2 regions of the Methylobacterium sp. E-012 genome follow, and region 2 is predicted to be linked to the other one. Evidence: predicted binding sites of a transcription regulator. Region 2 holds the regulator's gene; the other holds the start of a gene.
The links. Region 2 encodes PhoB, which activates phosphate uptake and scavenging genes when phosphate is short. Its sites were predicted from a motif close to TGTCATNNANCTGTCAT; they were not measured.
Positions count from the first base shown of each region.

Region 1: the regulator PhoB is predicted to act here: its motif matches at 8,199-8,215, upstream of phnC (phosphonate ABC transporter ATP-binding protein).

Region 1 is NZ_JBYQEY010000001.1:1,379,812-1,391,040, reverse strand. It holds gene AC3IF1_RS06580 (GNAT family N-acetyltransferase) at 1-455, opposite strand, end outside; gene AC3IF1_RS06575 (alpha-D-ribose 1-methylphosphonate 5-phosphate C-P-lyase PhnJ) at 452-1,261, opposite strand; gene AC3IF1_RS06570 (carbon-phosphorus lyase complex subunit) at 1,540-2,646, opposite strand; gene phnH (phosphonate C-P lyase system protein PhnH) at 2,649-3,236, opposite strand; gene phnG (phosphonate C-P lyase system protein PhnG) at 3,239-3,709, opposite strand; gene phnF (phosphonate metabolism transcriptional regulator PhnF) at 3,789-4,532, shown strand; gene phnE (phosphonate ABC transporter, permease protein PhnE) at 4,539-5,405, opposite strand; gene phnE (phosphonate ABC transporter, permease protein PhnE) at 5,402-6,292, opposite strand; gene phnD (phosphonate ABC transporter substrate-binding protein) at 6,300-7,229, opposite strand; gene phnC (phosphonate ABC transporter ATP-binding protein) at 7,307-8,155, opposite strand; gene AC3IF1_RS06530 (LbetaH domain-containing protein) at 8,324-8,950, opposite strand; gene AC3IF1_RS06525 (DUF1045 domain-containing protein) at 8,943-9,629, opposite strand; gene AC3IF1_RS06520 (ceramide glucosyltransferase) at 9,662-10,810, opposite strand; gene AC3IF1_RS06515 (autotransporter family protein) at 10,929-11,229, opposite strand, start outside.
Region 2 is NZ_JBYQEY010000001.1:4,885,387-4,896,615, reverse strand. It holds gene pstC (phosphate ABC transporter permease subunit PstC) at 1-579, shown strand, start outside; gene pstA (phosphate ABC transporter permease PstA) at 588-1,475, shown strand; gene pstB (phosphate ABC transporter ATP-binding protein PstB) at 1,501-2,331, shown strand; gene phoU (phosphate signaling complex protein PhoU) at 2,469-3,179, shown strand; gene phoB (phosphate regulon transcriptional regulator PhoB) at 3,314-4,009, shown strand; gene AC3IF1_RS23330 (protein-disulfide reductase DsbD family protein) at 4,087-6,237, opposite strand; gene AC3IF1_RS23325 (aminopeptidase P family protein) at 6,767-8,605, opposite strand; gene AC3IF1_RS23320 (hypothetical protein) at 8,635-9,054, shown strand; gene AC3IF1_RS23315 (response regulator) at 9,398-10,057, shown strand; gene AC3IF1_RS23310 (NAD-dependent succinate-semialdehyde dehydrogenase) at 10,129-11,229, opposite strand, start outside.

The DNA of each region.
Region 1 (11,229 bases), 3.5 Mb from region 2:
TCCGGCACGAAGGGGGGATCCAGGCGGAAGCTGTAGCCGTAGCGCTCGAAGCCGAGGCCCTCGTAGAAGGCGTGCGCCGGCTTGGCGTCGACATTCGACGACAGGGCGAGCTTGTAGCAGCCCCGGGCCTGGGCGAGGCGGAACGCGTGCCCCATCATTGCCCGGCCGAGGCCGCCGCCGCGATGCCCGGACGCGACCACGACGCTCTCGACGAGGCCCGAGGGCGTGCCCCAATGGGCGATGTTGTCGAGGACGATGAGGCAGAAGGTGCCGACGACCGCGCCGTCGACCTCGGCCACGTAGAGCCCGTAATCGGGATAGGCGGTCTCGAGCCGATCGAGGAGCGCTTCCGCCTGCGCCAGGGTCGCCACCCGCCCGCCGCTCAGCTCGGCGTAGAGGTCGAGGATGGCGGGGAGGTCGGGCTGCCCGGCCCGGCGGACCGTGAGGCCGGTCATGCCGCGTCCCCCGTGCCGACATGGCCGTCGGCGCGGCGGCCCTCGCAATGGTCGGTGTCCGAGCAGACGAACATCCGCCGGCCGGCATCGTCGAGCAGCACCTCGTCGAGATAGACGCCCTCGGCTCCGCACAGGGCGCAGGGCTGGTCGAACTGCTGCACCCGGAACGGATGGTCCTCGAAGTCGAGGCTGCGGACGCGGGTGTAGGGCGGCACCGCGTAGATGCGCCGCTCGCGGCCCGCGCCGAACAGCTGGAGGGCCGGACAATCGTCCATCTTGGGGTTGTCGAATTTCGGCGTCGGAGACGGGTCCATCACGTAGCGGCCGGCCACCTCCACCGGGTAGGCGTAGGTGGTGGCGATGTGCCCGTGGCGGCTGATATCCTCGTAGAGCTTGACGTGCATGGCCCCGTACTCGGCGAGCGCGTGGAGCTGGCGGGTCTCGGTCTCGCGCGGCTCCAGGAAGCGCAGGGGCTCGGGGATCGGCACCTGATAGACCAGGGTCTGCCCCTCCGAGAGCGGCGTCTCGGGGATGCGGTGGCGGGTCTGGATGATCGTCGCCTCGGCGGTCCGGGTCGTCGTCGCGACCCCGGAGGTCTTGGCGAAGAAGCGGCGGATCGAGACCGCGTTGGTGGTGTCGTCGGCGCCCTGGTCGATGACCTTGAGCACGTCCGCCCGACCGAGGATCGCCGCCGTGACCTGCACGCCGCCGGTGCCCCAGCCGTAGGGCATCGGCATCTCCCGGGAGGCGAACGGCACCTGGTAGCCCGGCACCGCGATCGCCTTGAGGATCGCCCGGCGGATCATCCGCTTCGTGCCCTCGTCGAGATAGGCGAAGTTGTAGCCGGATTGCGGCGCGAACGGCTCCACGCCACCCCCTCCCCCCTCTGCGGGGGAGGGTGGCCCCTGCGTCAGCAGGGGTCGGGCCGGGACGAAGTCCCGCAAGAGGGGAGCAACGGTGCAGGACAAGGCACCGCCTTCATGAAGGCTTCCGCCCCTTCCGGAAACCGGGTTCCCCTCTCCCGACCCCCTTCGGGGGCCACCCTCCCCGGCAGAGGGGGGAGAGAGGACCGTGTCTGTCGCGCTCATTCCGCGGCCTCCTGCATCTCGACGGGTTCGGATTTCCGCTCGAACTCGGCGCGTAGCCGGCGAACCAGTTCCAGCTCGGCCTGGAAGTCGACGTAGTGCGGCAGCTTCAGGTGCTCGACGAAGCCGGTCGCCTGGAGGCTGTCGCAATGGGCGAGCACGAATTCCTGGTCCTGGGCCGGGCTCGCCACCGGCTCGCCGAGTTCCTCCGCCCGCAGGGCTCGGTCGACCAGGGCCATCGCCATGGCCTTGCGCTCGCTCTGGCCGAAGGCGAGCCCGTAGCCGCGGGTGAACTGGGGCGGCGCCGCCCCCGAACCCTTGAACTGGTTGACCATCTGGCATTCGGTGAGCCGGACCCGGCCGAGCGGCACCGGGAAGCCCAGCTCCTCGGGGACGAAGTCCACCGCGACTTCGCCGACCCGGATCTCGCCCACGAACGGGTGGGTGCGGCCGTAGCCGCGCTGGGTCGAATAGGCGAGGCCGAGCACGAAGCCCTCGTCGCCCCGGGCCAGGGCCTGGAGCCGCAGGGCCCGGTCGGCGGGGTAATCCACCGGCTCCCGGGTGAGGTCGCCCGGGGGCGTGCCGTCATCCGGGGGGGCGGCCTCGATCAGCCCGTCCCGGGCCAGCAGATCGGTGACCCGCGGGCAGTGCCCGGCATCGTCGCGCGGCTCGGCCTCGGCGGCGGCCTGGACCTCGCCCTCGGCGGCCAGCGCAAAGTCGATCAGCCGGTGGGTGTAGTCGAAGGTCGGCCCGAGCACCTGCCCGCCGGGCAGATCCTTGAAGGTGGCCGAGACCCGGCGTTCCACCGCCATGACGCCGGTATCGACCGGCACCGAGGCGCCGAAGCGCGGCAGGGTCGTCCGGTAGGCGCGGACCAGGAACACCGCCTCGACCACGTCGCCCCGGGCCTGCTTGAGGGCCAGAGCCGCGAGGTCGGGGTCGTAGAGCGAGCCCTCGGTCATCACCCGGTCGACCAGCAGGGCCATCTGCGCGCGGATCTGCGCCACGGACAGCTCCGGCACCGCGGGGTCGCCGCGGCGGGCCTCGGCCAGGAGCCGGTGGGCGTTGTCGATGGCGGCCTCGCCGCCCTTCACGGCCACGTACATGGCTAATTCTCCGTGACGGCGGTGGAGCGCGGCAGGCCGACGACCCGGCCGGGGGCGGTGAGGATCAGGTCGACGCCCAGGGGGAAGTCGGCGCGGTTCTCCGCGCACTGGGCGACGAAGCCCTCCGGCAGGGGCGCCAGCGCCACGCGGGCGGTGCCGCGGATGCCGGGGCCGGCGAGGCACAGCCCCGCCCCCTCGGTGATCGCGTCGAGGGCGAGCACCAGGGTGGTGGCGGTGTCGGGATAGGCCGGCGTGCCGGACGCGAAGGTGCCGAGCGGCGGGCAGCGGGCCGGATCGCCGATCAGCGCGAAGGCGGCCCCGGCCGGATCGTCGGTGAGGGGCGCCCCGGTGTGGAAGCGCAGATACGCGGCGACCTCGGGGGCCGCCGCCAGGCCGGCATCGAGCCAGACCGGCGTGTCGGCATCGGTGAGCGCCAGCGCCACGGCGGCGAGTTCCGGGGTCAGCGGCGCCGGGGGCTCGAGGCCGGCTCGGAGCGGCCGGGGCCGCCCCGGCCGGGCGAGGGCATCCATCACCGCGCGGAACGTGTCCTGCGCATCGTGGACCGGATCGGCGAAACCGGGTGCGAGCATGCTCAGTCCTCCCCGCGGGCGACGGTCAGGAATTCGACGCGGGTGGCGGCGGTGCGCCGTGCCGCCTGCCGGCGCGCCGCCTCGGTCCGGGCGGCCGCGCCGGCGAGGGCCGCCTCGACCCCGGCGCGCCGTGCCGAATCCTGCCAGAGGGCGTCGAGGATCGCGGCCAGCCGCGCCTTCGTGCGGTCGCGACCGAGATGGTAGGCGAAGCCGGTACTGCCATCCGGGAGACGGATCGCCGCCCGGGTCACGCTGACCTCACCGAAATGGAACGGCCGCCCGTCGCCGCCGATCCGGCCCTCGGCCATCACCAGCCCGGTTTCCGGGGGGCGCAGATCCTCGGCCGCCGGGGCGCCGAGGCGCGCGACGGCGGCTTCGAGCTCACTCCGGCCGGCTTCGGCGCAGAGCGCCATCATCGCCCGCCGGGCTTCGATCCCGGGACCATTCTGCGGTCCCGTCGGGTTCGGGGTCATCGCGAATCCCTCCGTCGCGTCGTTGTATAGATATATAGACAACTGGCGCCCCGGGCACAAATGAAGTTTGGATGACAGGATGGACGCACAGGAGCAGGCGCCCGGCCTCGTCCGGGGCGAGGGACTGGCGGCGTGGCGGCAGATCGCCGACGCCCTCACGGCCGAGATCGCCGCGGGATCCCACGCACCCGGGCAGCAGCTCCCCACCGAGGCGGCGCTGGCGGCGCGGTTCTCGGTGAACCGCCACACGGTGCGCCGGGCCCTCGCCGCCCTGGCCGAGGGCGGCCTGGTGCGGGCCAGCCAGGGCCGGGGCACCTTCGTCGAGGACGCCCCGCTGGCCTACCCGATCGGGCCGCGCACCCGCTTCTCCGAGATCGTCGCCGGGGCCGGCCGCGAAGCCTGGGGCGACTTGATCGCCTCGGGCACCCGCCCGGCCGGCTCCGAGCAGGCGGCGGCGCTGGCGCTCCCCCCCGGCGCGCCGGTGCTGGAACTGCTGACGGTCCACCGGGCGGACGACACCCCGCTGTCGACGGCGCTGACCTGGCTGCCGCTGCCGCGCTTTTCGGGCTTCGCCGAGGCCTATGCCGAGCGCGGCTCGATCACCCGGGCGCTGGCGGCCTGCGGCGTCCACGACTACACCCGGCTCTCGACGCGCATCCGCGCCCGCCCGGCCGATGCCCAGGAGGCGGGGCGCCTCGACATCGCCCCCGGGCGGGTTGTGATGGTCGTCTCGAGCGTCAACATCGATCAGGCGGGCGTGCCGATCCAGGCGAACCGCACCCTGTTCGCCGCCGACCGGGTGGAGCTGGTGATCGGCACGTGAGGCCGGTCAGCGCGCTGCCGGCCCGATCAGCGCCCGGCGCAGGCGGGTCGAGACCCCGTCGATCGCCGCCACGGTGACGAGGATCATCAACACCAGGAAAGCGACCTGCCTCAGTTCCAGCACGCGGATCAGCTCGGTGAGATATTGGCCGATACCGCCGGCGCCGACGATTCCGATGATCGTGGCCGAGCGGGTGTTCGATTCGAAGAAGTACAGCACCTGGCTCGCCAGCACCGGCAGCACGGCGGGGATCAGGCCGAACCGGATCCGGTGCAGGGCCGAGCCGCCCGAGGCGACGACGCCCTCGCCGGGCCGGCGGTCGCAGGTCTCGATCGCCTCGGAGAACAGCTTGCCGAACGCGCCGAAATCCGAGCACGCGATGGCCAGCGCCCCCGCGAAGGGGCCGAGCCCGACGACGTTGATCCAGATCAGCGCCCAGATCAGCACGTCCACCGAGCGCATGACGTCGAGGCCGCGGCGGACGGCGAAGCGCGCGAACGGGTTGGGGACGACGTTCCGGGCGGCCAGGAACGCCACCGGGAAGGCCAGGATCGCCGCCGTCAGCGTGCCGAGGAAGGCGATGCCCAGGGTCTCGCCCAGCGCGTGCAGGAAGGTCCAGAACTGGCCCTCCGGGGACGGCGGCAGCATCAGCACCGCGAAGGTGCCGAGCCGCCCAAGCCCGTGGAGGATCCGCGCCACCGAGAAATCGAGGCGCCAATAGCCGAACGCCGCCAATCCGAGGAGGAGGCCGATCACCCCGGCCAGGCGTGCCCGCGCCGCCCAGTCGATGCGGAACTGCGCCGGGTAGCGGGCCCGCAGCCGGGCGAGGTCGGCCCGGGCGGTCGCCCGCAGGGTCTCGGACCGCGCGCTCATCGTGCGTGCTCCGGGCCGATCAACCGATGGCGGACCCGCTCGGTGGCGAGGTCGATGCAGAACACGGTGAGGATGATCAGCACGAGGATGGCGCTGACATCCGCGTAGTAGAAGTTGCGGATCGCCACCAGGAATTCCTGGCCGATGCCGCCGGCGCCGACGAAGCCCATCACCCCCGCCCCGCGCACGTTGATCTCGAACCGCAGCAGCGCGTAGGAGGCGAAATTCGACAGCACCTGGGGCAGCACCGCGAAGCGCACGGTCTCGATCCACGTGGCGCCCGAGGCCGACAGGCCCTCGACGGGACGCATGTCGATGTTCTCGACCACCTCGGAGAACAGCTTGCCGAGCGCCCCCGTGGTGTGGATGGCGATGGCCAGCACGCCGACCATCGGCCCGAGGCCGAAGGCGATCACGAAGAGCAGCGCGAACACCACCTCGGGAACGGTGCGGCAGACCTCCAGGAAGCGCTTGGCGGCGATGCGCAGCAGGCGCGACCGCGCGAGGTTGGCGGCCGCCAGGAAGCTCAGGGCGAAGCCCGCGAGCCCGCCGAGCAGCGTGCCCAGATAGGCCATCAGCAGGGTCTCGCCCAGCAAGCCAAGCCAGTTCGGCAGGCCCCAGTACCAGGCGCGGACGTCCTCGATCGGATGGTCGAGGCCGATCGGCGGCAGGATCTCTCGGATATACGCGGTGAACTTGCCGATGTTCTCGATGAAGACCAGCGGCCGCACCTCGGCGGCGAACCCGGCGAGCAGCGCCAGCACCGCGACGATCGCGAAGCCCGCCAGCGTACGGCGGCGCGCGGCCCGGGTCGCCGCCGCGTAGAGGCCGGAGAGGGCGGCTTCCCGCTCCGGCGGCAGGGGTGTCGGGCCGTGCGAGGTCGGCATGCCCGGATCAGGACTTCTTGCGCTGCTCGTCGTTGAACTTCAGCATGTCGATGATCGGCTGATAATCCTTCAGCGTCACCGGGGTGAGGCCCTGGTCCTTACCGTCCGACAGCCGGTCGAACGCCGCCTTGTCGGCGGTCGGCAGAGCGATGAAGGCCTGGCGGATCTTGGCCTTCAGGTCGTCGGGCAGGCTCGCCAGCACGGCGAAGGGGCCCTCCGGCAGGAAGTCGGACTTGAACACCACCCGGAAGTCCGACTGCTGCATCGGCGTGCCGTCCGGCTTCTTGAGCATGCCCTTGGCGGCCATGCGGGTGACCATCGTGTCGGTCTCGGAGTTCCAGAGATTGGCGGCGGCGTCGGCGGTGCCCTGGGTGAGCGCCAAGACGGCGTTCTCGTGGCTGCCGGCGTAGAAGGTCTTGGCGAAGAACTTCTCCACGTCGTAGCCGGCCCGCTTGAGGAAGAAGCGCGGCGCCTGATTGCCGGAGGTGGAATTGGGGTCGACCAGAGCGAGGTTCTTGCCCTTGAGGTCCTCGACCGTCTTGTACGGGCTCGTGGCCAGCACGTAGACCACCGAATAGTAGCCCGAAGCGCCGGTCTCGTGCTTCTGGTTCACGATCGGCTCGATCTTCACCCCGGTCATCACCGCCCGGGCGAAGGAGGCGGGGCCGTACCAGGCGATCTGGATGTTGCCGGCGCGCTGGCCCTCGATCACGGCCGCGTAGTCGCTGGCGACCCGCAGCTTCACCGGCACGCCCAGGGTCTTGGTCAGGTAGGCGGTGAGCGGCGCCCAGCGATCGGCGGTGCCGGAGGCGTTCTCGGCGGGGATCACGCCCAGCGTCAGTTCGGGATACTGGGCCTTCCAGTCCTGGGCGGCGGCCGGCAGGCCGAGGAGCGCGAGGGCGGCGGCCGCGGCCGCGAGGGTGCGTCGGGTGATCATTGCGTTCTCCTGTGCGGGCCCTGGGGCAGGGTTCGGCCGGCCCCCTGCCCGCCGGGGTGACGGACATCGTTGTCGGCTCAGGCGCCGATCGCGGCTTCGCGGACCGGACGCGCGGGCATGGAGCCGGGCAGGCCCGGCATGGCCGCCCGCTGCTCCGCCTCGCGCTGCGCGGAATCGTCGAGCACCTCGCCGGCCTCCAGCCCGTAGAGCCGGCGCGCCACGTCCTCGGTGAGGTCGAAGGGGCCGCCCTCGAACACCACGCGGCCCGCCGCGAGGCCGACGAGGCGGTCGCAATAGGCGCGGGCGAGGTCGAGGGAATGCAGGTTGCACAGCACCGTGATGCCGTAGCGCCGGTTCACGTCGGCGAGCGCATCCATCACGAGGCGTGTGTTGCGCGGGTCGAGGGAGGCCACCGGCTCGTCGGCGAGCAGGATCTCGGGCTCTTGCACGAGGGCGCGGGCGATGGCGACGCGCTGCTGCTGCCCGCCCGACAGGCCGTCGGCCCGCTGGCCGGCGAACTCGCCCATGTCGAAGCTCTCCAGGGCGGCGAGCGCCATGGCCCGGTCCGCGTCGGACCACAGGCGCATCAGGGCCCGGTGGCTCGGCACGTGACTGAGGCGCCCCATGAGCACGTTGGTCATCACGTCGAGGCGGCCGACGAGGTTGAATTGCTGGAAGATCATGGCGCAGCGGGTGCGCCAGTCCCGCAGGGCCCGGCCCCGCAGCATCGTGACGTCCCGCCCGTCGTGGAGGATGCGGCCCGAACTCGGATCCGCCAGCCGGTTGATCAGGCGCAGCAGCGTCGACTTGCCGGCCCCCGAGCGGCCGATCACGCCGACGAAGCTGCCGGGCTCGATCCGCAACGAGACACCGTCGACCGCGCGCCGGTCGCCATACTGGCGCGTGAGATCTTCGATGACGAGCATGCATCCATCCGCGGCGGAATGGCCGCAGCTAAACGCCGCTTCTACGACGGTTGGATGACGAAGACCTCGGAATATCTATAGCCGACGAATGAATAGGGATCCGCGCGGGTATCTTACCGAGATGATGTCGCCGCCACGCGGACGAAGACGGTGTCCGCGGCGGCGATGTCACGCCGAAGCTTCGTGACGGTCCAGAAACGCTTCGATGGCGAGCCCGCGGAAATCCGGCAGCGCCCGGCGCAGGCGCGCGTGATCCCAGTCCCACCAGGCGAGGCGCTCCAGGCGCGCGGCGATCGCCTCGGGGAAGCGGGGCCGCACCGGCCGCGCGGGATTGCCGACCACGATCGTGTAGGGGGCGACATCGCGGGTGACGATCGCCCCCGCCCCGACCACCGCGCCGGTGCCGATGCGGCGGCCGGGCAGGACGACGACCCCGTGGCCGATCCAGACGTCGTGGCCGATCGTCACCGGGCTCGACCGGCGCCGGTCGAAGAAGGCGTCCTCGTCCGCCTCCTCCGGCCAGTAGGCGCGGGCCCGGTAGGTGAAATGCGCCTGCGATGCGCGCTCCATCGGATGGTTGCCGGGATTGATCCGCACGCTCGCGGCGATCGAGCAGAACTTGCCGATCGTCGTGTAGATCACCTCGCCGTCCTGGGCGATGTAGGAATAATCGTCCAGGACCGATTCGGTGATGCGGGTGCGGGCCCCGATCTCGGTGTAGCGGCCGAGGCGGCTTACCTGGACCCGGGCGCTGGGATCGATGGCGGGCGCGAGCCCGAGGGGCTGGTCAGCCATGGGCGTCTCCGAAGGGCAGGCGCGCCAGGAGCCGGAACGGCCCGGACCCGTCCTGGGTCAGGAGGGACACCGCGTCGATCACGGCGGGCTCCGGGCCCGAGGCGGCATAGGCCGCGGCGAGGCGCCGGTGCCACCCGTCGCGGTCCGGCTCCGGCAGGGCGTCGGTCAGGGTCATGTGGAAGCGGAAGGCCTCGAACACGTAGGGGTAGCCCCAGCGGTCGAGCAGCGCGCGGCCGCGGGGATCCAGCCGCTCCGGCCGGCGCTTCGCGCGCTCGGCCCCGGTCAGCGGCGCCCGGAACGGGTCGAGGGCGGCGACGCATTCGGCCGCGAGCAGGCCCAGACCCGGCGGCGGGGCCTCCGGCACCAGGGCGAGGAACGGTCCGAGCGCCGCGACCACCAGCGGCCCGAGCGGCACCGGCGGGTGCGCGGCGGCGAGGCCCCGGGCGGCGGCGACGAGATCGGCCTCCGCGGTCCCCGGCGCGAGGCGCAGCGGCGCCTTGAGGGTCGCGTGGAAACCGTAGAGCCGGGCCCCCGCCGTGACCGCAGCGAAGCCGCCCGGTGTCTCCGGATGCGGGACCGTCCGCCCGGACACGTTGTCGTAGCCGAGCACGGCGTTGCCGAACGCCTCCAGACGCGAGCCCGGAGCGGGGAGCCAGTACAGGGCGTAGCGGCGCGACACGTCCAAAGCCTCCGGGTATCTCGCGGCATTCCTCAGGCCGACGGCGCGTAGCTCCGGGCGTCGGCGGGCCGGCGGGGACGGACATCCATGGCGTTGCCGCGCCACACGATGGCGCTCTGCACCCAGGCGCCCAGCCAGATCGCCGGGATCAGGAGATCGCGGACCAGGAAGACCGCCGGCATGCGGGGCGAGCGATGCCAGCCCGCGCGGACCGCGAGCCAGTGCTCGGCTCCGTAGCACAGGACCGCGATACCCGCAGCGCCGGAAAGTCCGGCGAGGCTGCCGAACCACAGCGCCAGCAGCAGCGCCGGCAGCAGGACGCCGCTGCCGATCTCCGGGATAAAGAACAGCGGGAAGGTCACCCGCCGCAGCCGGGCCCAGCGCAGCTGCCGCGCCCAGACCTCCCGGAAGCCGCGGGGTCCCAGGGGCTGCTCGAAGGGGCTCGCCACGAGATGGACGCGCTTGCCGGCGGCCCGGACCAGCTTGGTGGCGGCCGCGTCCTCGGCGATCTCGGCGGCGAGCGCCTGGAGGCCGCCCTGCGCTTCCAGGAACGGCTTGTGCCACAGCATGCTCTTGCCCTGCGCGAAACCCAGGCCGAACGCCTCGGCGGCGTATTGCCAGCGCGCCTGCAGGGTGTTGAGGAAGGCGCACTCGACCTCGGCCATGAAGCTGCCCGGGCGCGCGCCGGCCGGGGTCGAGCAGACGAGGCCGGTCTCCTCCCGCCACGCGGCCTGGAGGCACTGGAGGTAATCCGGCGGCATGGCCACGTTGGAATCGGCCAGCACCACCCAATCGTGGGCGGCGGCGCGCCAGCCGCGCAGGCAGTTGTTCAGCTTCGGGTTCTCGCTGACGCGCTCGTCGCCGCGGATCAGGCGGGCCGGCACGTGGGGATGGGCGGCGATCAGGCGCTCCACCAGCGGCACGATCGGATCGCCCGGATCGGCCACGCAGAAGATCAGCTCGTAGGCCGGATAGTCGAGGCGGAAGCTCCGGGTCAGCATCTCCTCGCTGTAGGCCTCGACCCCGTGGAGCGGGCGGACCAGGGAGACGGGCGCCCCCGCCGGAAACCGCGACGGCCCGTGGCTTCGGCCGATGCGCCGGCCCGCGATGGCGATGCTGCCGATCTGGACGAGGGCCAGGAGCGCGCCGAGGGCGAGGGCCGGCACCGTGGCGTCAATCATGCGGGATCCCCCGTTGGCGTCCTGAGCGGCCCGGTCGCTAGCGGCCGGACCGCGTCAGTCGTGTGACACGCACGGGATGCGGGCCAGATATTGCCGGCCCGCGGTCGCGGCGTGTTCCTCAGAACCGGAGGGTGAAGTTGCCCTTGACGGCCTGATCCTGGGCCCGGGTGCCGGTCTGGCCGGTATAGGCGACGCCGAGGCTCGCGTTCGGCGCCACCGCCAGGTCCAGGCCGACCTCCGCCACCAGCGCGTCCCGGTCGATCGGAACGCCCGCGCTCAGGAAGGCCGGGCCGGTGCCGAAGCGCAGCAGCGCCGCCGGCACCACGTCCCCGAACGCCCTCCGGTATCCGATGAGCCCCCGCAGCGTCACCGGCAGCCCCAGGCCCAGGTCCAGGCTGGTCTGCGCCCGCACCCCGACG
Region 2 (11,229 bases):
CCGAGCATCATCTACGGCATGTGGGGCCTGTTCATCTTCGCCCCGCTCTTCGCGCAGTTCGTCGAGATCCCGGTTTCCAACATCGTCGAGGGCCTGCCGATCATCGGGACCGTGCTGTACGCTCGGATCCCGTCAGGCGTCGGCGTGCTCACGGCGGGCATCATCCTGGCGATCATGATCGTGCCGTTCGTGGCCTCCATCGCCCGCGACATGATCGACCAGATCCCCACGATCATGCGGGAGAGCGCCTACGGGGTCGGTTGCACCACCTGGGAGGTGGTGCGCTTCGTGCTGATCCGGCACGCCTCGGTGTCGATCATCGGCGCGATCATGCTCGGCCTCGGCCGTGCGCTCGGCGAGACGATGGCGGTCACCTTCGTGGTCGGCAACGCCAACAGGCTCTCGGCCTCGATCTTCGATCCCGGCTCGACCATCGCGTCCCGGATCGCCAATGAGTTCAACGAGGCGGACGGCATGCAGCTCAACGCCCTGATGGCCCTCGGCTGCATTCTCTTCGTCATCACCTTCATCGTTCTGGTCGCCGCGCGCATCCTGACGCGGCGCGTGCGGGTCGGTTGAGGAGCCCCATGGACGCGACCAACACCCTTGCGGCGCCTCCGCTCGCGCAGAGCCGCGTCCGTCCCGGCCGGCGCCGGGCCGACGCGGTGCTCCGCGGCTTCTGCGCCCTCGCCACGCTCCTCGGCGTCATCGTGCTGGGTTCGATCCTGCTGATGCTGATCGTCCAGGGTGTGCGCGGGTTCACGTCGACCCTGCTGACCCAGCCGACGCCGGGACCCGGCAGCGAGGGCGGCGGCATCGCCAACGCGGTCCTCGGCAGCCTCGTGCTCACCACCATCGGCATCGTCATCGCGACCCCGGTCGGCGTGATGGCCGGAACCTTCCTGGCAGAATACGGCCGGACCTCGAAACTGTCCTTCGTGATCCGCTTCCTCAACGACATCCTGCTCTCGGCCCCCTCGATCCTGATCGGCCTGTTCATCTACACGCTGATGGTGCGGCCGATGGGCAGCTATTCGGGCTGGGCCGGCGGCGTCGCCCTCGCCATCATCGCCACGCCCGTGATCGTGCGCACCACCGAGGACATGCTCAGCCTGGTCCCCGGCACCCTGCGGGAAGCGGGCGTGGCCCTGGGGGCGCCACCCTCCACGGTGATCATGAAGGTGACCTGGCGGGCGGCCTCGGCCGGCATCGTCACCGGCATCATCCTGGCTCTGGCCCGCATCGCGGGCGAGACCGCCCCGCTCCTGTTCACGGCCCTCAACAACAACAGCTGGTTCAATGCCGACCTGATGGGCGGCATCCCGAACCTGCCCGTGATGATCTACCAATTCGCGCTCTCGCCGTATCCCAACTGGCAGCAGCTCGCCTGGGCCGGGGCACTCCTGATCACCATGACCATCCTCGCCCTCTCGGTCATCGCCCGCGTGGTGATCAAGCCGCAGCGTGCCCGCTGAAGCGCAAGCCCGAAGGATCAACCCGATGAGCACCGCCGCAGCGTCCGTCACCACCGACCGCCAGTTCCAGGCCTCCGCCAAGACCGGGGCCGACACCAACGCCCCCGTGCGCATCGCCGTGAAGGGGCTGAACTTCTACTACGGCCATTTTCACGGCCTGAAGAACATCGACCTGAACTTCCACGACCGGCAGGTGACGGCCCTGATCGGCCCCTCGGGCTGCGGGAAGTCGACCCTGCTGCGGACCTTCAACCGGATCTACAGCCTCTATCCGGAGCAGCGCGCCGAGGGACAGATCCTTCTGGACGGCATGAACATCCTGGATCCCAAGATCGATCTCAATGATCTGCGCGCCCGGGTCGGCATGGTCTTCCAGAAGCCGACGCCGTTCCCGATGTCGATCTACGACAACGTCGCCTTCGGCATCCGCCTCTACGAGAAGCTGGGGAAATCGGATCTCGACGACCGGGTCGAGACCTCGCTGCGCAAGGCGGCGCTCTGGGACGAGGTCAAGGACAAGCTCAAGCAGTCCGGCATGGGCCTGTCGGGCGGCCAGCAGCAGCGCCTATGCATCGCCCGCACCGTGGCCCAGCGCCCGGACGTCATCCTGTTCGACGAGCCGACCTCGGCGCTGGACCCGATCTCGACGGGGCGCATCGAGGAACTGATCGAGCAGCTGCGCGACGAATTCACCATCGCGATCGTCACCCACAACATGCAGCAGGCGGCGCGCATCTCGCAGTTCACCGCGTTCATGTATCTCGGCGAGCTCGTCGAGGTCGGGCCGACCGACAGGCTGTTCATGAACCCGACCGAGCGGCGGACGCAGGATTACATCACCGGCCGTTTCGGCTGATCAGGCTCCGAAACCGCACCCCCGCGGCGCTGCGCGCGAGCATAGCCGCCGCGGCCGGGTAAGATCTGCATCAGACCCGAGGCATCGCACGTCCCCGAGGCATCGCACGTCGCGGCCCCCATCGAAGGATCTCCCCCATGCCCGGCCATATCGTCTCGTCCTACGATACCGACCTGGAGAACCTGCGCCGCTCGATCTCGGAGATGGGCGGCGTGGCCGAGAAGATGACCGCCGAGGCGACCGACGCCCTCGTCCGGCGGGACGACGGGCTCGCCCAGGCGGTGATCCTCGCCGACAAGCGCCTCGACGCCCTCCAGCGGGACATCGAGGAGCGGTCCGTCCTGCTGATCGCCCGGCGCCAGCCGCTCGCGATCGACCTGCGCGAGACCATCTCGGCGATCCGCGTCTCGGGCGATCTCGAGCGGATCGGCGACCTCGCCAAGAACGTGGCGAAGCGTGTGGTTGCGATCTCCGATCAGGCCCCGGCACAGAAGATCGTGCTGGGCGTCCGCCACATGAGCGACCTCGCAGAGGGCCAGCTCAAGGACGTGCTGGATGCCTACGCGAGTCGCGACATCGAGGCCGCCCATGACGTGTGGGAGCGCGACGGCGAGATCGATGCGCTGTACAATTCGCTGTTTCGCGAGCTCCTGACCTATATGATGGAGGATCCGCGCAACATCTCGTTCTGCACCCACCTGCTGTTCTGTGCCAAGAACGTCGAACGCATCGGCGACCACACCACCAATATCGCCGAGACCATCCACTATCTCGCCACCGGCGAGACTCTGGCGGGCGACCGGCCCAAGAACGATGCGTCGAACTACGCGACGGTCGAGCACGAATAGGTCCCGGAGCGAACCCACGGCGCCTCACCATCTTCGGGGCGGTCGCCGCGGCGACGGCTGGTTCCAGTTGAGACGGGCCGGGCCTCCGGAACGCGCGGTGGGTTCGCCCTTAGAACAGGTCATCGAACGTGAGCATGCAAGTCCTGATTGTCGAGGACGAGGAGGCACTGACCACGCTGCTGCGCTACAACCTGGAGGCCGAGGGCTTTCTGGTCGATACGGCGGCCCGCGGTGACGATGCGGAACTGCTCCTGGCCGAGCGCATGCCCGATCTGGTCCTGCTCGACTGGATGCTGCCGGGCCTCTCCGGGATCGAGCTCTGCCGCCGCATCCGCGCCCGGCGCGAGACCGAGCGTCTGCCGGTGATCATGCTCACCGCCCGGGGCGAGGAGGGGGACCGGGTCCGCGGCCTTGGCACGGGCGCGGACGACTATATCGTCAAGCCGTTCTCGGTCCCGGAGTTGCTCGCCCGGATCCGTGCCCTCCTGCGCCGGGCCAAGCCCGCCCATGTCTCGGATCGGCTGGCCGCCGGGGATCTCGAACTCGACCGCACCGGCCACCGGGTGCGCCGCGCCGGCGAGGAGCTGCATCTCGGCCCCACCGAGTTCCGGCTGCTCGAATTCCTGATGCTCGCCCCGGGGCGGGTCTTCTCCCGGGAACAGCTCCTCGACGGGGTCTGGGGCCACGACGTCTATATCGACGAGCGCACCGTGGACGTGCATGTCGGGCGCCTGCGCAAGGCGCTGAACGGTCCGCGCCAGCCCGATCCGATCCGCACCGTCCGCGGCTCCGGATACGCCTTCGACGAGACCTTCTCGCTCGAGGCTTGAGCGGCGCGGACTTTCAGGTTCAAAATGTCCGGGATCCAGCCCGTTTGGAAACCCTGCATCGACACCGGCCGCGCTGCTCAGCGGGTCAGCGCGGCGCTCTTGTCGGCGGTCGGAACCGAGGCCAGAGCCTGAAGCACCGTCCCCTCGGTGAGGATCTGGGGCAGCACCAGAGGCTCCCCCGCGCCGGCATAGAGCAGGTATAGCGGCACGCCGCTCCGCCCGTGCTTTTCCAGGAGGCGGGTGATCTCGGGATTCTGGTTGGTCCAGTCGCCCTTAAGGTAGGTCACGCCCCGCTCGGCCATCGCGGTCCGCACCGCCTTCGTAGAGAGGGAGGTGGTCTCGTTGACCGCGCAGGTGATGCACCAAGCCGCCGTCATGTTGACGAAGACAGGTCTGCCCGCGTTGACCAGCGTGTCGAGGCGCGCCTGGGTGAACGGCTCGGCGCCACTGGTGAAGGCCTGCGCGCCCGGACCCGCACGGTCCTGCGGGAGCGTGAGCACGAGGGCCGCGACCGCGAAGAGCGCCAGGGCCGCGCCGACCTGCGCGATCCGGGCGGCCCCGGGCGCAGCGCCGCGCCCGCGCTCCCAGGCCCAGGCGGCGAAGCCCACCAGCACCAGGCCGATCAACGCCGCCAGAAGCCCCCTCGGCTCGACCTGCTGCGCCAGGACCCAGATCAGCCAGGCCACGGTGGCATAGACCGGGAAGGCGAGCCCCTGCTTGAGGGTCTCCATCCAGGCGCCCGGCCGCGGCAGCGCCCGCAGGGCCGGCGGCCAGAGGGTCAGCGCCAGGAACGGCAGGGCCAGGCCGAGTCCGAGGCTCGCGAAGACGGCGAGCGCCACGCCGGCGCTCTGGGTCAGGGCGAAGCCCACCGCCGAGCCCATGAACGGCGCCGTACAGGGCGTCGCCACCAGCGTGGCGAGCACGCCGGTGAAGAACGAGCCGCTCAGGCCGGCGCGCCGGGCCAGCCCGTCGCCGAGACCGGCGAGCCGGCCCCCGATCTGAACCGCCCCGGACAGGTTCAGGCCCATCGCGAATAGCAGATAGGCGAGCCCCGCCACCACGGCGGGCGATTGCAGTTGGAAGCCCCAGCCGATCGCAGCCCCGCCGCCCTTCAGGGCGATCAGCAGGGCGGCGAGCCCCAGGAAGCTCGCCAGCACGCCGGCCGTGTAGGCGAAGCCGTGCAACCGGAGGCGGGCCGGGCTCTCGCCGGCATGCCGGACGAGACCCAGCACCTTGATCGACAGCACCGGGAATACGCAGGGCATCAGGTTAAGGATCAAGCCGCCGAGGAAGGCGAAGGCGGCGGCGGTCGCGAGGGTCAGCGCATCCCCGTCGGGGACGGACGCCGGCCGCGGGGTCGCCGCGTCGACCGGCGGCCCAACGGCCGGGAGCATGGGCTCGTCGCCATACGCGAAGGCGAGGTGGCGGCTGCCGTCCTCCGTCACTTCGTCCAGGGTCAGCACGCCGGGAAGGGCCTCGGGCGCCGGATCGGTCGGGCTGCTCCGGGCGAGGGTGAGGTGCAGGCCGGTCCCGTCGGCCGACATCACCTGTGCGGCGGCATTGTCGATCGCGGTTTCGGCATAGGGGAAATAGGCGGCGTTCCGGACCGCGTCGGGCCGGAGGCCAGCCGCCGCGAAGTCGAGCCGCAGAGTGTCGCCCTGGCTCGACAGGCGCAGTGGCCAAAGCGCCGGTGCGGGGAGGGCGGCCCGGGCGCGGGCGAACAGGGCCGCGATGTCGGGATCGGGCCGCGGTGCCCCCACCGGCAGGGTCAGGGCGAGGTCCGCCGAGCCCGGCACGCATTCGGTTTCGCAGACGAGGTAGGTCAGCTTGGCCCGGATCTCCACCGGGGTCGCGGGATCGAGGCTCGGCGGCGGCGTCACGGGGACGAGGAGCGTGACCTCGCCCTCGTAGCCGTAATTCATCAGCGTCGCGATCGGGATGCGCTCCGGCGCCGGCCACCGGATCGCCCCGGCGTTGAAGCCGGCCGGCAGGGTCCAGGTGACCTCGGGCGGCAGCCCGGAATCCCCCGGATTGCGCCAGTAGACGTGCCAGCCGGGCTTCACCTGCATGCGCACGGCCAGGGTGAAGGGCTGCGCCCCCGTCACCGCGCCGGGCTCGGCCACGAGGCTCGACCGCACGAGATCCGGCGGCGTGCGCAGGCCCTGCGCCAAAGCGGGCGTGCAGCAGGCGGCGAACAGCAGGAGTTGGAAGGCGAAGCGGCGGATCATGCTGTCCCTTCGCGCGCCGGGCGGGCGCGGTTTCACGCGCGGTCTCTTCGAGCCTGGGGCGGACTTTTCCGTGACGGACGCCTTATAGCGCGCCGAATCGATGCGTGTCCCGCACCCGGATGATCGACCCATGGGCCGCGACATCGACGGCCTTCAACCGCGGGGCTCAAAGAGCACCAGGTCGAGGAACGCCGTCCGTTGATCGTCCCGCAACCGGCAAAAGTGGTCGACTGCCGAGCGGGCGGAGTCCGAGGGCGGCGCGCGCATCTGTCGGAACGAACGACTGTGCGGGATCGTCATCGGCGGCCTGCCGCCGCTTCTGCAATTCCACGACCGCACGGGCGATCGAACGAAAGGGCGCCCAAATCCTCCAGCCGGCTCGGCGAGATACAGGGCACGTTGAGGCATGTGCCGATACGCTCCGGGACCACGGCCGGAGCGCGCACCGGCTTCGAGACATCTGTCGATCCGTTCTGCGCCGCGCGGCAGCACAAGAGCGGCCATCTTGCGCCCCAAGGCCGTAACGGCGTCAGCCCGGCAGCGGCGCCGTCGCCCGCTCCAGCCATGTGCGCGCGCCGGCATCAAGGACCGGTATCAGGACCTCGCGGACCCGCGCGTGATAGGCGTCGATCCAGATCCGCTCGCCCGGATCGAGCAGGTCCGGATCGATCAACCGCCGGTCGTAAGGCGCGAGCGTCAGCGTCTCGAAGCCGAGCATCGGGCGCTCGCCGCCCGCAACCGCGCGCGGCTCGACCAGGACGAGGTTCTCGATCCGGATGCCGTAGGCGCCGGCGGCGTAGTAGCCAGGCTCGTTCGACAGGATCATCCCAGGCTCCAGCGCCACCGTGCCGGTCTTGGCGATGCGCTGCGGCCCCTCGTGGACCGAGAGGAACGCCCCGACTCCATGGCCCGTGCCGTGGTCGAAATCGAGCCCCGCCTGCCAGAGGGGCGCCCGGGCGAAGGCGTCGATCTGGGCGCCGGTCGTGCCCCTCGGGAAGACCGCCCGGGCGATAGCGACGTGGCCCTTCAGCACCCGGGTGAAGCGATCGCGCATCGCGGCGCTCGGCTCCCCCACCGCGACGGTGCGGGTGATATCGGTGGTGCCGTCCAGGTATTGCGCCCCGGAATCGATCAGGAACAGCTCGCCGGGCCGGACCGCCCGGTCGCTAGCGCGGGTGACCCGGTAGTGGACGATCGCCCCATTCGGTCCGGATCCCGAGATCGTCGGAAACGACACGTCGCGCAGGTCGCCACCGGCGGCGCGGAAATCCTCCAGCGCCTCGACCACGGCGATCTCGGTGAGACCGCCCGCCGCGGCCGCATCGTCGAGCCAGGCGAGGAAGCGCACGACGCTCGCCCCGTCGCGGCCATGGGCATCGCGCGCGCCGGCGATCTCGGCGGCGTTCTTCACCGCCTTCATCCCGGTGATCGGATCCTTGCCGACATCGACGGTGCCGCCGGCCGCCTCGATCTTTTCCTTCAGGGCGACGGCGCCCGTCGCCGCATCGAGCCGGACCCGTACCCCGCTCAAGGATCCGAGCCCGTCCTCCAGCGCGGCCCGGGGCAGGATCTCGGCGACGGGGGCGAGGGCCGCGCGCAGGGCCGGGTCGACCTCCGCCGAGACCAGGAAGAGGCGTGCCAGCCCCTCGCGGGGCAGAATCGCGTAGCCGAGCGCCAGGGGCGTATGGCCGATATCGGCACCCCGCAGGTTGAACGCCCAGGCGAGGTTGTGAGGGTCCGAGATCACCAGGGCGTCGCAGCCGGCCTCGGCCAGGATCGCGCGCACCCGAACCAGCTTCTCCTCGACCGTCTCGCCCGCCAGGGCATCCGGGTGGCGGACGACCGGCCCGGCGGGCGGCTTCGGCCGGCCGGCCCAGACCGCGTCGACCAGATTCGGCACGGCGCGCATCGCGCCCCCCGCTTTGGTGGCGGCCCGGTCCAGGCGCGCGAGCCCGTCCGGCGTATGCAGCCACGGATCATAACCGAGCACGTGGTCGCGCTTGAGGTGAGCGCCGATCCACGCCTCCGGCGTCGACTCGGCCAGGGGCACGACCGTGAGGATGGCGGTATCGATTTGCTCGGGCGCCTGAAGGGTGTAGCGGCCGTCCACCACCAGGGCGGCGGAATCCGTCAGGATCACCGCGGTCCCGGCGGAGCCGGTAAAGCCGGTGAGCCAGGCCAGCCGCTCGGCATCGGCGGGCACGTATTCCGACTGATGCTCGTCGGCGCGCGGCACGACGAAACCGTCGAGGCCGGCCTCGCGCAGGGCCGACCGCAGCGCCTCGATCCGCTCGGCGCCCTTGCGGTGGCCCGGATCGTCGAAGGTCTGGAAGCGCTGGCGCGGTCGGGAAGGAGGCGGCTCGATCATGCGGCGAGGGTAGAGCGCCCGCCGCCAGGGTGGCAACCGGCCTGTTCGGCGCGCGTGCCGGTGACACGGCACGCGCGCGGGGCCGGCGGCGTCGAAGGAGCGATAGCCGCGACGGGTCCCTGTTTTACCGTGAAAAAATCGCGAACAATCTTATCACGCCGCGGGTTTTGGCCTATTTTCGAACCATGGCACGGCGCGTCTATTACTGGATCAGCGACGGACCGGACGGCACTTTCGACGCCGTCGTGACGATCGAACCCGAGACCGTGATCCGGCGCGACGGCTTCGCGTCGCTCGCTGAGGTCGAGGAGTGGATCGACGGTCTGCGCATTCTCATGGCGGCGCTCGGCGCGCCGGTAGCGCAGACGGACGCGGCCGATGCGCCGGCCTCGATCGAGGCCGAACCTGATAGGTTCTGCAGACCGGGGATTCTGCGCACGGCGCGCTAGCAGATCGGATTTTCGATCGAGTCGGTGAAGCGGAATCTTGCTGGTGGAGCGGACGGCGCTGCACGGGTAAGCGGCGACCCGCCGGGCACCGCGCTCACGCGCCAGGATCGTGCAGCCCGTGGTCAGGCCCTTGGCGAGAAGGCCGGCCCGGCCCGCGTCTGAAGTGCCAAGCCCCGGGATTGGGCCGCTGGCTCGCTCCGGGACGGCCCGCCGAGGCCCCGGGGTGCCGGCGGCTCCCTCAGCATCCGCTTGCGCCCCGGGGCCGCTTCGAGCAATCCTCGACCCTCCCGTCCCGGTTCTCGACGGCACCCGTGGGGTTTTCGAAAGAAGGACCACGTTGTCCGTGCATCTGCTGATCGTCGACGACCACCCGCTGTTCCGGGACGCCCTGGCGGCCACGATCCGTCTCGCGCATCCGGACGCAATGCTGGACGAGGCCGACGGGATCGAGGCAGCCTGCGCAGTGCTGGCGACCAACAGGAGCATCGACCTGACGCTCCTGGACCTGTCGATGCGGGGCACCTCCGGCTTCGACGGGCTGATCTCGATCCGGGCGCGCTTCCCGCGCGTCCCGATCCTGATCGTCTCCGGTCACGAGGACCCGCGGATCATGCGCGAGGCCCTGCAGCACGGGGCGGCCGGCTTCGTCCCGAAGGCCATGGACAAGGCGACGCTCACCCGGGCGATCGGTGCTGTGCTGAGCGGGTCGCTGTTCCTGCCGCCGGGCCTCACCGAGGCGGCTGCGCCGGAATCCCGGTCCAAGAAGGCGCCGCTGCCTGAGCGCCTCGCCCGCCTCACCCCGCAGCAAGTGCGGGTTCTGATGATGATCCGGCAGGGCAAGCTGAACAAGCAGATCGCCCACGAGCTTCAGGTCGGCGACTCGACCGTGAAGGCCCATGTCTCGGAGATCCTGCGCAAGCTCGAAGTGATCAGCCGGACGCAGATCGTGATCGACACGGCGTCCCTCGACTTCGACCAGATCCACAACGCTCAGCCAGCCTGACGGTCACCGGATCCGCAGGCGGGCAGTCGCGGGCCGCCGGCGGCTCCCGACAGCCCGCTTCCCGAGCGGCGTCAGCCGCCGAGCCCGCCGACGCAGAGGTACTTGGTGTTCAGGTAATCCTCGATGCCCTGGTAGGAGCCCTCGCGGCCGAGGCCGGATTCCTTCACGCCGCCGAAGGGTGCCACCTCGGTGGTGATGATCCCCTCGTTGATGCCGACCATGCCGTATTCCAGCGCCTCGGCGACCCGGAAGGTGCGGCCGAGGTCGCGGGTGTAGAAGTAGCAGGCGAGCCCGAACTCGGTGTCGTTGGCCAGGCGGATCGCCTCCGCCTCGTCGCGGAACCGGAACAGGGGCGCCAGGGGCCCGAAAGTCTCCTCGCGGGCCACCGCCATGTCGGGGGTCGCGCCGGTGATCACCGTGGGCTCGAAGAACTGGCCGCCCAGCGCGTGCCGGTGGCCGCCGGCGATCACCCGACCGCCCTTCTCGACGGCGTCGCGGATATGCGCCTCGGTCTTCTCGATCGCCGCCATGTCGATCAGCGGCCCCTGGGCGACGCCCTCCTCGGTGCCGTTGCCGACCTTCAGGCGGTTGGCCGCCTCGGCCATCTTCTCCGCGAAGGCGTCGTAGATCCCGTCCTGCACGAGGAAGCGATTGGTGCAGATGCAGGTCTGGCCGGAATTGCGGAACTTGGCGAGCATCGCACCGGCCACCGCCCGGTCGAGATCGGCGTCGCCGAACACGATGAACGGCGCGTTGCCGCCCAGCTCCATCGAGACCTTCTTCACCGTGTGGGAGGCCTGCTCCAGCAGCACCTTGCCGACCTCGGTGGAGCCGGTGAACGTGATTTTCTTGACCAAGGGGTTGCCGGTCATCTCCCCGCCGATCGCGCGGGCGGAGCCGGTGAGGATGCTCACCACCCCGGCCGGGAAACCCGCGCGCTCGCACAGCACGCCCCAGGCCAGCCCCGAGAGCGGCGTCTGCGAGGCAGGCTTGATCACGATCGGGCAGCCGGCGGCCAGCGCCGGGGCGATCTTGCGGGCGATCATCGAGGACGGGAAGTTCCACGGGGTGATCGCCGCGACCACGCCCACCGGTTCCTTGGTGACGAGGATCTTGCGGTCCCCCCAGGGGGAGGGGATCACGTCGCCGTAGACGCGCCGGGCCTCCTCGGC